One region of the Streptomyces sp. NPDC033178 genome, then DNA from elsewhere that is predicted to be linked to it. Evidence: riboswitches for the same ligand, from Rfam matches in the RefSeq annotation. Region 1 holds a riboswitch; each other region holds the start of a gene.

Region 1 (3,959 bases):
CGTGTCCACGGGACGAGGCCGGGCACGGGGAGGCGGGGCCAGGGGGCGGGCGAGGGGCCGGTTGACCGGGGGCGGGGGAGCAGGGCGGGCATGGTCAACTGCTCCTCCTCGCCCGCGAATTGCCTTTCGGTGGCCGACGGATGGTGCCGGCGAGTACCCCTGTGCCTGACGAGATACCGGACGACGTCCGGTTCCCGTCGAGTCGTTGGGGCGTTCGATCCGTATTCTCTGATCATGGCCGCACCGATTGCATATTCACTCATCGCCACTGACCTGGACGGGACGTTGTTGCGAGGCGACGACACCCTTTCGGACCGGTCACGCGCCGCGCTGGCGATGGCAATCGGGAGAGGTGCCAGGCACCTCGTGGTGACGGGGCGCCCGGCGCCACGCGTACGCCCCCTGCTGGACGAACTGGGCAGCCAGGGACTGGCGGTGTGCGGTCAGGGGGCGCAGCTGTACGACGCCGGCGCCGAGCGCATGGTGTGGTCGGTCACCCTCGACCGCGAGCTGGCCGAGACGGCGCTCGGAAAGATCGAGGCGGAGGTCGGGGACGTGTACGCCGCGGTCGACCAGGACGGGGTCGACGGACTCACGCTCATCGAGCCGGGGTACGAGATGCCCCACCCGACACTCCCGGCGGTACGCGTCCTGCGCCGCGACGACCTCTGGACGGAACCCATCAGCAAGGTGCTGCTGCGCCATCCCCTGCTGTCCGACGACGAGTTGGCGTCCGCGGCCCGCGGAGCGGTCGGTTCCCTCGCCACGGTCACGATGTCCGGCCCCGGCACAGTCGAACTCCAGCCATGTGGCGTGACCAAGGCGACGGGGCTCGCCCTGGCGGCCGAACATCTCGGCCTCACCCCCGCCACAACGATCGCCTTCGGTGACATGCCCAACGACATCCCGATGTTCGACTGGGCGGCCCACGGCGTCGCGATGGCCAACGCCCACCCCGAACTCCAGGCGGTGGCCGACGAGGTGACCCTGTCGAACGAGGACGACGGCATCGCGGTGGTACTGGAACGGCTCTTCGGCCCGCGGGTCTAGTTCTCCGTCGCCGAGCAGGCGCGGCGGGCCCGCGGAGAGGTCGGTTCCCCTCGCCGCGGGCACATCCGGTGTCGGCTCATGCGGTGTCGGCTCGCGCGGTGTCGGTCCGCCCGGTACCGGCGGCCCGTTCGCTGCCGGCTCGCTCAGTAGGCCCCGAAGACGTTGTCGATCGAGCCGTACCTCGCGGCGGCGTAGTTGCACGCCGCCGTGATGTTGGCGACCGGGTCGAAGGGGTCCATCGAGGTGCCGGCCACGTGGTAGGCGTTGAAGGTCGGGTCGATGGTCTGGAGGAGCCCCTTCGACGGCGTACCGGCCGCGGCGTTGGAGTCCCAGTTGTTCATGGCCTGCGGGTTGCCCGACGACTCGCGCATGATGTTGCGGTAGATGCCGTCGTACGACCCCGGGATGCCCTGCTGGGCCATGATGTCCAGCGACTCCTTGATCCAGCCGTCCAGGTCGTTCGTGTACGTCTTCGCGGCGGCGGGGGTGACGGCGGACGCGGTGGTCGCCTTGGAGGCAGTTGCCGTCTTTGCTGAGGTTTGGGCGTTTTTCGTGCCGACCGTCAGCTTGAGGCCCGGGCGGATGACCGCCGGGTCGTCCCCGATGACCGCACGGTTGGCCTTGTACAGCTTCTGCCAGCCGCCGCTCGTGGAGTGCTTCTTGGCGATCTTGGTCAGGGTGTCGCCCGCGACCACCTTGTACGTGACGAGCGAGACCTGCGGGACCGCGGCCGGTGCGACCTGGGCGGCCTGCGTCGGCTGTGCGGCGTGGGCGCCTGTGGCCCCCACGATGGGGAGCGCGAGCGCGGCTCCGCCGGTTCCCGCGGCGACGATGCCACGCGTGAGGGTGTTCATTCTGGGGCGGCGGTGCTTGCCTCGTGCGGCCATGGCGCGTTTCCTCTCCGACGCCTGCGAGGTGAGCTGTCGGGTTCGGGCGGGAGCTGCCCGGCCGCATGCTGCACGCGGCTTCACCCCGAGCCGTTCCGGAATCCGGACCGGCGGCCTACCTGGGTCCCCCGCTCCTGCCGTACGCGAGTGAATGGGTGGTTGGGATCTCCGGGCGGCGGCAGGATTAGGCGGTCCATCCGGAGTGACGTGAACGTATGCGAGAGCACATGCCGTGAACAAGCCCAGAATTCACATCGCGATGCCATTTACCTGTTCGGGGCGGATGGGAATTCTTGATCCATTCGGAAGGCAAAGTTCAACTTGCTTTGAGCAAAGGTGAATCGACCGGCTCGGCAAAACTGCGGCCCCGGGCCGACGTGACTCAATTCACTGGCGCAGGTGGGGAATTAAGTGCGACACGTGCGTAATACGGGCAAGTCGGGCGGAGTCTGGATGTCCGCCCAGTCAGCATAAGGGGCTATTTATCCAGAAACGTTCTCGCTGCTCTTCGGGATTCCGGAGAGTTCAGTCCTCCGGGTTCCAGAGGGTCAGTACGTCACGCAGTTTCTGCCGGTGGCTGTCGATCCAGTTCCGGGGAAGATCGACGGGGACGCACACGGTGGCCATGGAAATCGTGTCGTCCTCCACGATCACCTCGGGGCAATCCCGTTCTCCCGTGAGCCGAATGGAAATCGACGGGCCTCGCTCCACCGTCATCCATGCGATGTCCTCGCCGCGGTGCAATGCGGCGTCCAGGGCGTGCCCCCAGGTCTCAAGTCGGCGGCGCCACAGAGCGAGTTCGAGGCGGCCGCTGACGAAAGGCGTCTCCACGACGATCTCGGCCGCGAGACCTGCCACCATCCGCGGGTGCCGGCCGAGGACCGTGATCCTGACCGAATTGCCCTCCTCGTCGGCGAGGAGCGCGAGGTCCGTCGGGCCGGTGCGGTGGTCGGCCGGGAGGTCGGCGTCGCAGAGGGCGCAGACGAAGTGGGCGTCCTGTACGGAGTTCCACTCGGCGCAGGACGGGCAGCGGCGGTAGGTGATCGGGTGTGTGTAGCCGCCGGTGTGGGCGCCGGCGCGGTCGATGCTCACACGGGTGAGGGCCGCCGCGAGCGACCGCCACGACTCGGGGTCGGGGCAGTAACCGGTGGACTGGTTGCTCGCGTACGTGACCGCCCAGCCGGAAGAGGTCCGCGCGAAGCCCAACTCCCCGGCGGCGCGCACCGGTTTCCCGTCCGCGCAGGCCACGTGTTCGGATCGGCGTGGAGCCAGGCGCAGGGTCATGGAGGTGTCGACGACGAAGGTGAACGGCTCGGCGAGTTCGTCGGCGGGGCGGGCGGACAGGAAGGCGTCGAGGTCGGCCGGGGTCCGTATCCGGGCGCCGCCCCCGCTGGACCGGACGGCCTCCCTTATGTCTTCGGGCCCCACATAGGCGTACGCGGTCATGGGGTCTCTACATACGCGTCTGCGGTCGCACGGCCTACGTACGCGTCCGCGGTCGTGGGACCTGCATACGCGACCGCAGTCGTGGGACCTGCACACGCGTCCGCGGTCGTGTGGCCCACGTACGCGTTCGCCGTCATGCGGGGAGCGTACGAGCTCACCCCGCGGTCCGCGGAATCCTTTTCTCCCAGGTGCGGTGGAACACCACCTCGTGACCGTCCTTGCAGATCACCTCGTTCGAGGTGATGAAGTCCGCCTCGTCGCAGGTGGTTTCGGAGTGCGCCTCGACGCTCGCGTCCCACGGCAGGTCCGGCCGGTGCAGCCGGACGAACCAGTCCGAGCGGGCGCGGGCCGACAGCGGGTCCGACTCGACGATCGTGTACGTGTCCAGGGCCTCCTCGGTGAATTCGAGGCCGTCGGGATACACCCGGGTGCCTCCGTACCGCGGGTCCACCTCCAGGCGCCACTCGCCCTTGGCGACATCGCGGACGACGAGACGCTCGGGGCGCGGCTCGTCCAGTGTCGCGGGGAAGTTGACCCCCATGGGTTCCGCCTGCTCCGGCTCCCCGAAGGAGATGG
Region 2 (3,959 bases), on a different contig from region 1:
CTTCCAGGTACTGGTCGGGATCGGAGGAGAGCATGAGCCCGAGCGCGGGGTCGACGCCGCCGTCCCGGTACTGCGCGGCCGCCAGTGAACCGAGCGCGTCCCGCTCGGAGTTGAGCCGTTCCGTCCTGCGCGCTGCCTCGTCCTGCAGGGTGTTCAGGCGGCCCCGTGTCTTCGTCGACTTCTCCTTCGCCCCGTTGTACTTCTCGGTGGCGACCTCCGCCTCCTGGTACAACTTGTCGACCTTCGCCTTGACCTGAGCGGGAGTCAGCTCCGGGGCGGCGGTTCCCGTCCCCTCGAACCCGGTCGCGCTCGCCGCGCCCGCCAGCGCGATGGTGAAGGCGGTGCGGGCCGTACTGCCGCCGACTGAGCGCTGTCTCGGCTTGCGGTGCGCTGCCACGTGCGATCCACGTCCTTCCGTACGGCCGCCGAGGAGTTGGTGCGTCCCGCGGCGGCGGCCCTCAGGGGCCGGTTGCACGTCCGGCGGCGGCCCGCACAGGGGGAGCGGGCCGCCGCCGGACCTTTCTCGGCGGTGGTGTCCGGATGCCGCCCCTGACCCGGGCGGTGGTGGGGAGCCGGTCACCTGGTGAAGGACGCTAAACCTGGGACCGCGGCGGGGGTAACGGCATGTACGGAAGTGGTGGGACTCGGACATGAGCTGACCGGGTACGACCACGATCCGGACCCGGGGCCGCCGACTTGGCGTGGTGCGGTGACCGAAGCGCGGGTTGTGGGGAAACGGGCGGCGATCCGATGCTATGGGCTCCGCCGGGGTGTGGTGCGGGAGCTGCCAGGGGCCCGTGGGGCGGGCGGGGCCGGGCGTGTGGGTACGGCAGCGCGGGGTGCACAGGGCCGGCGGGGGCGGGTGTGCGAGGCCGGGGGCGGTGCGTGGTGGTGCGGAGGCGTTTGGTTAGTGTCCGGGCTCATGGACGTACTCATTCATGTCTTCGTCGCCCTGCACATCATCGGCATCGCGTCCCTCCTCGGCGGCTTTCTCACGCAGCTGAAGGCCATGAGTGACGGCACGGCCCGCTTCAGCCCCGCCATGCTCCACGGCGCGCTGACCATGCTGGTCACCGGCGCGATCCTGGTCGGCCTCAACCAGGCCGACGACCAGACCGTCAACAACATCAAGATCGGCGTGAAGCTCGCCCTGCTGGTCGTGATCCTCGGCCTCGTGTACGTGAAACGGGACGAGGAAAAGGTGGAGAACGGCCTGTTCGGCCTGGTGGGCGGCCTGACCACGGTGAACATCTTCATCGCGGTGCTCTGGACCTGAGCGGAAACAGGCTCCCATTTCCACTCAGGTCTGCGAAAAGCCCCTCACGCCGGGCGCACCACGCTGTGGATCGGCATGTAGTAGATCGACTCCTCGCGGACGTACGCCCCCGGCTTGGGCGCGTGGATCATCATTCCGTCGCCGATGTAGATGCCGACGTGGCTGATGTCGTCGTAGAAGAAGACGAGGTCACCGGGCTGGGCGCTGTTCACGGAGACCATCGTGCCGGCCTTGACCTGGTCCCAGGTGGTACGCGGGAGTGTGACGCCGGCGGCCTTCCAGGCGGCCTGGGTGAGCCCGGAGCAGTCGTACGAGCCGGGGCCGCTCGCGCCCCAGACGTACGGCTTGCCTGTCTGGGCGCGGGCGAAGGCGAGCGCCTTGTCGGCCTTGGCGGTGGAGGCGGCGGAGCCGGACCCGGAGGTCCCCGCGGCGCTCCCGGAGCCCATGGAGGTCCCGGCGCCCTGTGCCGCCTCCTGGCGCCGCCGCTCGGCGTCGGCCGCCTGCTGCCGGGCCAGCTCGTCCGCCTTGCGCTGGGCCTCTTCCTGCTTCTTCCGCTCGATCGCGGCGAGCCGCGCCTTCTCCTCGGCGGTCAGCTTCGAAAGGAGGTCGCGCGCGGTGGCGAGCTTCCGCTGGACGTCCGCCTTGGACGTCTTCAGCGAGCTCTGCGTCCTGGTCAGCGTCTCCAGGCTCTCGGACGCCTCCTGCCGCTTCTCCGTCGTGGTGGTCTGCTGCGTCACGTAGTCGTCGACGGACTGCTTCTGGCGGCTGGTCAACCGGTCCATCAGCTGGGTCTGGTCGAAGTAGTCCTGCGGGTTGTCCGCGAGGAGCAGGGAGGCGGTGTCGGGGGCGGCGGCCCCGGTGCGGTACTGCGCGGCGGCGAACGTACCGAGTTCCTCACGCGCGTCGTTGAGCTTCTCCGTGCGGCGCGCCACGTCGTCGAGCAGGGTGTCGACGCGCTTCTTCTGCTTGGTGGTCTTCTCCTTGGCCGCGTTGTACTTCTCGCCGGCCGTCTCCGCCTGGCGGTAGAGGTCGTCGACCTTCTTCTCGACTTCCTCAAGGCTGGGCCTGGGCTCCTCGGAGGGGGACGCGTTCGCCGTCTGGGAGAGGAGGGCCACCGAGGTCAGGGCCGCGGTGGCGATGGCCGGAGTCCGTATGCCCATGGGACTGGGGGGCCGGGACCTGCGGTGTGGCGCCACGAGGGCGTCTCCTTCCGTCATCCGCCTACCGAGTTAGCTGTCGGGTTCGGGCGGGTGCTCCGGAAGGTTTGCCCTACGGTCCGTTTCCCCGAAGGGAGTTGGACCGATTCACCCCAAGGTCGGTTGGGTCCCCGGCTCCGTCGGCCACGAGGGCCTGCCGGATTCGGCGGAGGCCGCTCGGCCCGGCGTGTTCGCCGGTGCGGGTCGTGCGGCCCACATAAAAGTTAGCCAATTCCTGTGGCCCCTGTGAAGTTTGATGCGCGATATGCCCGATACATTTTCGTGACCTTAGCCTTGGGCTCGACGCGCGGTAGCCAATTCGGATAGGTCTGGCCCGAGTTGTCCACTGGATGAAGCCCGGCCCACTGCAGCGCCCCTCCAGGGGCGCGGGGAACTGCGCACGCCAACCACAGCCGACCCGCACCCACGACACGGCGCTCCCGAATCCCAGCCGAAGCCGCAGCTCGACCACCTGATCACGGACCGCTGCAAACCCCCACCGGAGGGTGACGAAACCGAGGCGAGCAGCCACAGAAACCCGCACCCCCGCGGAGCGACCCCGTCGAGTTTCCAGGGTGGCGGCGGGCTGTCAGTGGGGGCGCCTAGACTCGGAGAGCGATGAGCAGCCTCTTTGATGACAGCTTCCTGGCGGACCTCAAGCCCTCGCGGGCCCACGAGGAGGAGCCCCCGCCGCCCGAGGACGAGCCCCCGCCGCCGCCCGAGGACCAGGGGCAGGAGTCGGAGCCCGTTCCGGACGATTTGTTCGGCGGCCACTTCGACGTGCCGCCGAGCCGGGACGGGTACTACCGTGACGGCGCGCCCCGCCCGCACGTGGACCCGGCCGCGCTCCTGGACGGGCTGAACGAGAACCAGCGCGCGGCGGTGGTCCACCACGGTTCGCCGCTGCTCATCGTGGCCGGCGCGGGTTCCGGCAAGACCCGTGTGCTCACGCACCGGATCGCCCACCTGCTGGGCGAGCGCAGGGTGCACCCGGGCCAGATCCTCGCGATCACCTTCACGAACAAGGCCGCGGGCGAGATGAAGGAGCGCGTCGAGCAGCTCGTCGGCCCGCGCGCCAACGCGATGTGGGTGATGACCTTCCACAGCGCGTGTGTACGTATCCTGCGGCGCGAGTCGAAGCAGCTCGGCTTCACCTCCTCCTTCTCGATCTACGACGCCGCCGACAGCAAGCGCCTCATGGCCCTGGTCTGCCGTGACCTGGACCTCGACCCCAAGCGCTTCCCGCCCAAGTCGTTCAGCGCCAAGATCTCGAACCTGAAGAACGAGCTGATCGACGAGGAGGACTTCGCCGCCCAGGCCGCCGACGGCTTCGAGAAGACCCTCGCCCAGGCCTACGCGATGTACCAGTCACGCCTGCGCGAGGCGAACGCGCTGGACTTCGACGACCTGATCATGACGACGGTCAACCTCCTGCGCGCCTTCCCGGACGTCGCCGAGCACTACCGCCGCCGCTTCCGGCACGTCCT
Region 3 (3,959 bases), on a different contig from region 1:
CACCGCTGGCCAGCTGCCGTCCACACCCCTGCACCGACAGGGCGCCCGATATATCCCGTCTATCCACCCACGGATCAGACAGGGCGGACAATACGCGGGCCCGAATTCGACCCGGATTCGACCCGGGCAGTTTGTTCAGCGAGTAAACATGGGCTCTGGCCTGCGGAAATAAAGAGCGGCAGACGAGTCGGGCTGTACGCCGGGTTCAGTCCGAGACGCACCCCAATGCCAGGCACCGCGGGATGTTGCAAATCACGGGTCAAGTCAGCGGATGAGGCGGCCGCCATCTCGGGCACGGCCTGAGCTGACACGCCTCCACCCTCGCCGCGTGAACCAAGATCCGGACCATAGACGGGCCAGCGTCCACTGTCCAAGCTCCGCATCCCGCATCGGCGCTAGCCAGAGACACACAGACGGTGTACCACCAGCAGACCAAGAATCCACTGGTAGTCCGGTGCCGGCACCGGCACCGGCAGCCCGTCCCGCCACGGCGGCACCGTCGAGCCCGGCACCGGCACCGGCACCGGTGAGCACACCGTTTCCTGCACCTCGGTCACGGCAATCGTCCCGGCGGCGGACACAGCCAGGGCCTCGACCAGTTCCTGCGCACCCCTCGGTCATGAAGCGGACACAAGACGCCGCATGCCTCCCTCACCCGAGCGAAACCATGCCTGACCAGCAGAAATCAAGGGATCACGTTCGGCTGAGGTACGGCTTCTCAGGCATTCCAATCGGCCTTCTGGAGGCATTCCTGGAGAATCCAGTCGGTCAACTGACGTACGACAGTGAAGAGCCGAGATCCCGGAGGTGAGGGCGACGACACCCCCCAGCAAACAGTGACGGGAATGTGAGACACGATCCCCCCAAGGAGCAAAAAGAGCACCTCTGACCTGGGCATTTAGCTTGATCACTAGAATCTGCTCCCCATCCACGTAATGTACGTCCTGTACATTTTTTACAGGACCTCTCCCGGAGGAGCGTGTGTCATGACCCGACCGTCCGCCCGCCATGTCCTGCCCGAGTTCACCGAACGCACCAGTTCGGGGAGTCGGACCATGGACCCGTACTCGAAGCTGCTGGAAGAGCGGATCGTGTTCCTCGGGACGCCGATCGACGACGTCTCGGCGAACGACGTGATGGCGCAGTTCATGCACCTCGAGTACCAGGCGCCCGACAGGGACATCTCGCTCTACATCAATTCCCCCGGCGGCTCGTTCAGTGCGATGACGGCCGTCTACGACACGATGCAGTTCGTCAGCTGCGAGGTGGAGACGATCTGCCTGGGGCAGGCGGCGTCGGCCGCGGCGGTGCTGCTCGCGGCCGGCACACCGGGCAAGCGGTACGCGCTGCCGGGCGCCCGCGTGCTGATCCACCAGCCGTCGTTCTCCGAGCCCGTCCAGGGACAGGCGTCCGACCTGGCCATTCAGGCCGACGAGTTGATGCGTACCCGCGAGCAGCTGGAGGAGATGCTCGCCCGTCATTCGGGCCAGAGCCGGGAGCGGATCGGTGCGGACATCGAGCGGGACAAGATCCTGGACGCGCAGGCGGCGCTGGAGTACGGACTGGTCGACCGGATCGTCGCGAGCCGGAAGTCCACCCAGAGCGCACGCGGCGCGAGGTGAGCGGCCGATGCTTCCACCCGAGTTGCCGCCGCTGCCGGCCCTGACCCGTGCGGAGGCCGAGCTGATCGACCGTTACCTTGAAGTGGTCGACCTGCTGGGCCGGATCAACCCGGCCCATTCCGGCGACACCTACCGGGGGCTGCGCGCGGCCCAGGCCCTGGTCGGCAGGGCCACCGCGCTGCGCGACGCGCTGGCCCTGATGCACCAACGCGGCGAGCACGAGGTGCACGCGCCGACCCTGGCGCGGGCGCTGCGCGTCCTCGACGGTGAGCGCCGAGCGGGCCGGATCGCGCTACCGCCGCGCTCCGACAGCTGACGTACCGCCACGGACCCGGCGTCACGCAGGCATCTGACGAGACGTCCGGGTCAGGGTTCAAACGGACCGAAAGGCGTACCACCGAACAGCGTAGTCAGAGCTGCTTTTACGGGCCCGTGGAAGTTGCGCAACCCGCGTAGCCTCCGTACGGAATCAGACGTTCCGGTGCTGGTACGAGGGTCGTCGACCCCCTCGACGCCCTCCCGCGGGAAAGGCTGTCCACCCGAACGGGTGAGTGGTGAGTAAGCCCACAAAACGCCGATTCCGCTCGGCTTTTGGGACATCCGTGCGTCAAGATCCCTTCCGACGACAAGCCCCCGCCACAAGCGGCGGGGCGATCCGGGCGGACGCCGAGTCCTGCCGCCGTCCGGATGACCGGTCGACAGAAGTGGATCGGCAGGAGTGGAGGACCCAAGCACGACGGGTCGCCGGAACGGTCACGCCATGACCGGGCCGAGCAGCCCTTGGGGTGAAGCCGCGTCAGCGGCCGGGCAACTTCGCCAGCCCGAATCCGACAGGTCATCCTTCACAGGCGGCTGACGAAGGGTTGCGCATGACTGCGCTCAATCGTGTCCCGTCGCTGTTCAGCAGGGCCGGTACCGCATCGGCTCTCACCATCGCCGCTGTCGGCGGCGGCATCGTGGCCCCCGGATTCACCTCCGGCGCGGAAGCGGCCACACCCGCGACGAAGGCACTCCAGGTAGCAGCCTCGAAGAAGGGCTCCCCGTACAAGTACGGAGCCACGGGGCCCAAGCGCTTCGACTGCTCCGGCCTCACGCTCTACTCGTTCAAGAAGGCGGGCAAGTCCCTGCCGCGTACGGCCGCCGCGCAGTACAACAAGACGAACCATGTCTCCGCTTCGAACCGCAAGCAGGGAGACCTGGTCTTCTTCCACTCGGGCCGGAACGTGTACCACGTCGGCATCTACGCCGGGAAGGGACGGATCTGGCACTCCCCGAAGACCGGGGAAGTGGTGAAGCTCCAGAAGATCTGGACGAAGAGCGTCTGGTACGGCCGGGTCAGGTGACCCGCCCAGGAGGTGGCCGCGGTGATCGCCGCGGCCACCTTCCGGGGCCCGGTGCGTGATATTCGCCGCAGAGTGGTTACTCCTTCACTTATGGGCGACCTTCATCACCACGAGGAGCGCAACGAGACACGGCTTGAGCGCGCCGACCGCAACTTCAACGAACTGCTCCAGGAACTGCGGGTCACGCAGACCGGGGTGCAGATCCTCTTCGCTTTCCTGCTCACCCTCGCGTTCACCCCACGCTTCCCCTCCCTGGACTTGTTCCAGCGCACCACGTACGTCGTCACGCTGCTGCTCTCCGTACTGGCAGCCGCCCTCTTCACCGCCCCCGCCGCGCTGCATCGCCGGCTCTTCCAGCAGGGCGCCAAGCCGCAGGTCGTGAAGGCGTCCTCGCATCTGGCCGAGATCGGGCTCGGCGTGCTCGCGTTCGCTCTCTCCGGTTCGGTCCTGCTCGTCGTGGACGTGGCGACGAGCCGGGCGGGCGGCATCGCGGCCGGTGCGACCACCCTGGTCGTCTGCGCGGGGCTGTGGGCGCTCATCCCCCACCTGATGCAGGGCTCCGCCGACGAGGACTAGCGGGCGCCTTCACGCCACCAGTGGGGCACGGCGCTCAAGGGCACGGCGCTCATTCGGCTCTCACGGGCTGCACCGGTGCGGCCCAGGGCAGCATGATCGAGACCGTCTTGCCGCCCTCTCTGGTGGGCCGGACCGTCAGCTTGCCGCCGCACTCGACGGTCAGCCAACGGACGATCACCATGCCGCGGCCGTTGTCCTGCTGGACGGCCGCGGGCAACCGTTTCGGGAAACGCGGGTGGCTGTCGGTCACCCCGATGCGCAGCTGTTCGTCGCGGTCGAGTTCGATGTCCACCGTGAAGGTGGGCGACTGCCCGAACGTGTGCTGTACGGCGTTGGTGGCGAGCTCCGAGACGATGAGCCGGACCGTGTCGGCGGCCTCCGTGTCGGATGGAAGTCCCCATTCGGCCAGCACGTTCAT
Region 4 (3,959 bases), on a different contig from region 1:
CCCGTACCGCTCCTAGTGAGCGCGGCCCCACAACGCGACGCGACCCCAAAGACGCAACCGCAGCCCTCCCACGCCGGCCCGCCCCGACCTCAGCCGGAAGCCGAGGTCAGCCTCCCCAACTCCGCATCCGTGAGGACGAGTTCGGCCACACCCAGCAACGCCGGAAGCTGCTCCACCGTACGAGCGCTCGCGATGGGTGCGACGACGGTCGGCCGGGAGGCCAGCCAGGCCAGAGCCACGGTGGCGACCTCGGCCCCGCGCTCCCGCGCGACCTCGTCGAGCGCGGCCAGCACCCGCTGCCCCCGCTCCGACTCCAGATGCGCGCCCGCCGACCCGGCCCGGGCGCTGTCGACCACGGCACCCGCCCGGTACTTGCCGGTGAGGAAGCCCGAGGCGAGCGAGGAGTAGGGGACGACGGCCAGACCGGCCCGGGAGGCGACATCCCGGAGCGGGCCCTCGTACGAGTCGCGGGAGACGAGGTTGTACCGGGGCTGCAGCGCGACGTACCGCGCGAGGCCCTCGCGGTCGGAGAGGTCGAGGGACTCCTGAAGCCGCTCGGGGGAGAGGTTGGACGCGGCGATCGCGCGCACTTTACCGGCACGGACGAGCTCGTCCAGGGCCGTGAGGATCTCCTCGACCGGCACGGACGGGTCGTCGAAGTGGGTGTAGTACAGGTCGATGTAGTCCGTCTTCAGCCGCCGCAGTGACGCGTCGGCCGCGGCCTTGATGTTCACCCCGGACAGACCCTTGTACCGGGGGTGCGCACCGACCTTGGTGGCGACGACGACGTCGGCGCGGTTGCCGCGCGCGGCGAGCCAGTCGCCCAGGACGGTCTCCGACTCACCGCCCTCGTTGCCCGGCACCCAGGCCGAGTAGGTGTCGGCGGTGTCGACGAAGTTCCCGCCCGCGGCGGTGTACGCGTCGAGCACGGCGAAGGACTGCGCCTCGTCGGCGGTCCAGCCGAAGACGTTGCCGCCGAGGGACAGCGGGAAGACCTCGAGGTCGGACGAACCCAGCTTGCGGAGAGAAGTCATGGGTGGGTCAACGGCCGTACCGGACGGCCGTATTCCGCACCCGGGAACCTCTCGGGCCCGCCTCACGCTTCAGGCCCGCCTTACAGGTCGGGCCCGCCTCACGCTTCAGGCCCGCCCTACGGGGTGAGCCCCTTGCCGCGCAGCCACGCCATCGGGTCGATGCCGTCGCCGCCGCTGGTGTGGACCTCCAGGTGGAGGTGCGCCCCGGTGACGTTGCCGGTCGCGCCCACGCGGCCGATGATGTCGCCGGTGGCCACCTTCTGCCCGACGCTGACACCGATCGACGACTGGTGCGCGTACCAGACCTCCGTACCGTCGTCGAGCGTGAGGACCGTGCGGTAGCCGTACGAGCCGTTCCAGCCGGCCTCGGTGATCGTGCCGCTGTGAACGGCCTTGATCGGGGTACCCGTGGGAGCGGCGAAGTCCAGACCCGTGTGCTGGCCGGACGACCACAGCGCACCGGACTGCCCGAAGGTGGAGGTGATCGTGTACGAGGAGGTGGGCAGCGTGAACTGCTTGGCGAGCTCGGCGAGGCGCGCGGCCTCGGCCTTCTCCTTGGCCTCCTGGTCCGCCTTCTTCTTGGCGGCGGCGACCTTGGCCTCGGCGGCGTCCCGCTCCTTGGCGGCCAGCGTGGCGGCCTTCTTGGCGGCAGCGGCCTCGGCGGCCTCCTGGGCCTCGCGGTCCACCTGGTCCTGCTGCTGCTCGGCCTGGAGCATGATGCGGGCGCGCAGGGCCTCACCCGCGTCCGAGTTGCCCTGCTCGGCGTCGGCGGTCGTGAGGCCGACGGCGGTGATCGGGGTGCTGGAGCCCTCGGGGGCGTCGTCGTCCGAGAACGGCGAGCCGACGTTCGGCAGGTCGGGGATCGAGATCGACACCGGAGGCTTGCCGGTCTGCGCGGTGGCCATGCCACCCGCACCGACGGCGGCTATGACACCGACGCCCAGAACGGTCGAGCTACGGGCGAGTCCTCCGCCGCGCTGCTTGGAGACACGGTGCCGACCGCGGACGGGAAGGACGGTCTCCGCGCTGGGATTCCAGACCTCCCACGTCTCCTCGTCCTTACGAGCGCCGTAGGCGAAGGTGTCGGGCTTCTTGTCACCCGAGGACTCACCCGTCAACTCATTCGGCACGAACGAGGGTGTGGGGGCAGGCCGGTTGGACGCCACGTAGGCGCACTCCTTTCCTTCCTTCTCGCCTACCGGGTTAGCTGACGGGTTCGGAGCAGGAAGGTCTCCTACGCGCGTCAACCGCGGTGCGCTACACCGCGAAGACGTGCGATTCACCCCAAGTGATGGTTCCCCGGTTCCCTTGCGGAATTCGGCGCGTGCGCACGGAGCCGACTCTTGTGACGGCTGGGACGACCGCGCTGCGTTATCGAACGTTAATAGACCCGGGCACCGGATTCCAAGCTGTTCCTGATGATCGTTAAGCCTCTTGGCCTGGACTTACAGGTCATGAGCGGGGTAAATCGGGCGAGTTGATCGCCATTCAGGAACGGGAGTCTTGTTGATGGTGTGTCAGTTGTTGAGCGGAGGGATGCCGTTCGACTACCAGCAGTGATATGGGCCGCCGAGAGAGCGACGCATCTCACGCCCGCCGCACCCACGACCGCCGTGCAATCAGCACTCCCGCTCCCTCAGGACCGCCGCGCTCTCCCGACTGCCGCGCCCTCATGGCCGCCGCACCGCGAGCAGTGCCATGTCGTCGGCGGCCCCGCCCCCGGTGTGCCGCAGGACGTCGTCCAGTACCGCGGCGAGCAACTCGTCGGGCCCGGCGAAGACCCGCCCGGACAGATGCCGCGCCGGATCGAAGAAGACTCCTCGCCGGTCCCGAGCCTCGGACAGCCCGTCCGTGTGGAAGAGCAGCATGGTCCCACCCGGGAAGGCCTCCTCCTGCGCGCGGTCGGGCCAGGTCCCCAATTCCCCCGTCCCGAGCGGCAGCGCGGGCTCCGGCGCGGCGAGCGTACGTACCTCTCCGTCGCCGTACAGCAGAAGAGGCCCGGGGTGGCCGCGGTTCACGAGGCGTACGACCGGGGTGCCGTGCGGGATCTCGGCGAGCACGGCGGTGGTGAAGTCCTCGAGGACCGCGATGGTGTCGCGCCGGACACCTTCGCGCGCGAGCGCCCGCTCCAGCCGCTGCGCGACCGCCTCCAGGCTCGCCTCCTGTTCGGCGGCCTCCCGGAAGGCACCGATGAGTACGGCGACGACGGCGACCGCTCCCATGCCCTTGCCCCGTACGTCGCCCACGAGGAGCCGTACGCCGTGCGGGGTGTCCTGCACGGCGTACAGGTCGCCCCCGATGAACGCGCCCTCCTGCGCGGCCTCGTACCGTGCCGCGATCTCCAGGCCGCCGATCCGCGCCGCCGGTTCGGGCAGTACGGCCCACTGGGCGGCCTCCGCGACCTCGCGGGCGGTGGCGAGGCGCGCGTTGCCGCGGACCACGAGCCGGTTGATGCCGACGGCGAGCGCGGCGGCCGTGGCCACGGTGAGGACCTCGGTGACCGCGCCCGCGTCGAAGGCGAACCTGAGGTGCACGATTCCCATGCCCACGGTCGCCGCGATTCCCGTCCACACGGTGGCGCCGAGCGAGAAGAGGGCTGCGGCGATGAGCACCGCGGCCGTGAAGAAGGGAGCCGCGGTGAAGTCCTGCGGGGTGAGGAGGTCGTAGCAGACGCCCGCGGCGATCAGCAGCGCCGGCAGCACGCGGACGAGCGTGCGCTGGTACGAGGCGGTCCTCTCCACGGGCTCGACGCGCTCCGGCTCCTGCTCCTCCACCTGTCCAGGCTTCCGGGAGCGGGGACGGCGTGCGAGCGGGCGAGGACCGGGCGGGTGAGGACACCTGCCCGAACACCCGGGGAAGCACCTGAGGAGATGTACGGGAAACACCTGAGGCCGGAATCCTTGATCGGATTCCGGCCTCGGGCCT

The links. Region 1 has a riboswitch for cyclic di-AMP ahead of ACZ5VQ_RS21595 (transglycosylase SLT domain-containing protein). Riboswitches for the same ligand answer to the same signal wherever they lie in the genome.
Region 2: linked by a shared signal. The riboswitch ahead of ACZ5VQ_RS04060 (C40 family peptidase) and the one ahead of ACZ5VQ_RS21595 (transglycosylase SLT domain-containing protein) in region 1 are both predicted to bind cyclic di-AMP.
Region 3: linked by a shared signal. The riboswitch ahead of ACZ5VQ_RS25015 (C40 family peptidase) and the one ahead of ACZ5VQ_RS21595 (transglycosylase SLT domain-containing protein) in region 1 are both predicted to bind cyclic di-AMP.
Region 4: linked by a shared signal. The riboswitch ahead of ACZ5VQ_RS10720 (M23 family metallopeptidase) and the one ahead of ACZ5VQ_RS21595 (transglycosylase SLT domain-containing protein) in region 1 are both predicted to bind cyclic di-AMP.

Annotation. Positions count from the first base shown of each region.
Region 1 is NZ_JBVIPT010000008.1:212,348-216,306, forward strand. Features, by position in the region: gene ACZ5VQ_RS21590 (HAD family hydrolase) at 235-1,050, shown strand; gene ACZ5VQ_RS21595 (transglycosylase SLT domain-containing protein) at 1,194-1,937, opposite strand; cyclic di-AMP (ydaO/yuaA leader) riboswitch at 1,941-2,105, opposite strand; gene ACZ5VQ_RS21600 (DUF5959 family protein) at 2,463-3,383, opposite strand; gene ACZ5VQ_RS21605 (CocE/NonD family hydrolase) at 3,538-3,959, opposite strand, start outside.
Region 2 is NZ_JBVIPT010000002.1:15,788-19,746, forward strand. Features, by position in the region: gene ACZ5VQ_RS04050 (C40 family peptidase) at 1-397, opposite strand, end outside; gene ACZ5VQ_RS04055 (hypothetical protein) at 923-1,276, shown strand; gene ACZ5VQ_RS04060 (C40 family peptidase) at 1,321-2,472, opposite strand; cyclic di-AMP (ydaO/yuaA leader) riboswitch at 2,480-2,651, opposite strand; gene pcrA (DNA helicase PcrA) at 3,091-3,959, shown strand, end outside.
Region 3 is NZ_JBVIPT010000010.1:166,244-170,202, reverse strand. Features, by position in the region: gene ACZ5VQ_RS25030 (hypothetical protein) at 396-557, opposite strand; gene ACZ5VQ_RS25025 (ATP-dependent Clp protease proteolytic subunit) at 987-1,622, shown strand; gene ACZ5VQ_RS25020 (hypothetical protein) at 1,630-1,938, shown strand; cyclic di-AMP (ydaO/yuaA leader) riboswitch at 2,309-2,488, shown strand; gene ACZ5VQ_RS25015 (C40 family peptidase) at 2,492-2,965, shown strand; gene ACZ5VQ_RS25010 (DUF6328 family protein) at 3,056-3,541, shown strand; gene ACZ5VQ_RS25005 (ATP-binding protein) at 3,591-3,959, opposite strand, start outside.
Region 4 is NZ_JBVIPT010000004.1:22,260-26,218, forward strand. Features, by position in the region: gene ACZ5VQ_RS10710 (PrsW family intramembrane metalloprotease) at 1-16, shown strand, start outside; gene ACZ5VQ_RS10715 (aldo/keto reductase) at 90-1,034, opposite strand; gene ACZ5VQ_RS10720 (M23 family metallopeptidase) at 1,151-2,200, opposite strand; cyclic di-AMP (ydaO/yuaA leader) riboswitch at 2,212-2,367, opposite strand; gene ACZ5VQ_RS10725 (PP2C family protein-serine/threonine phosphatase) at 2,705-3,808, opposite strand.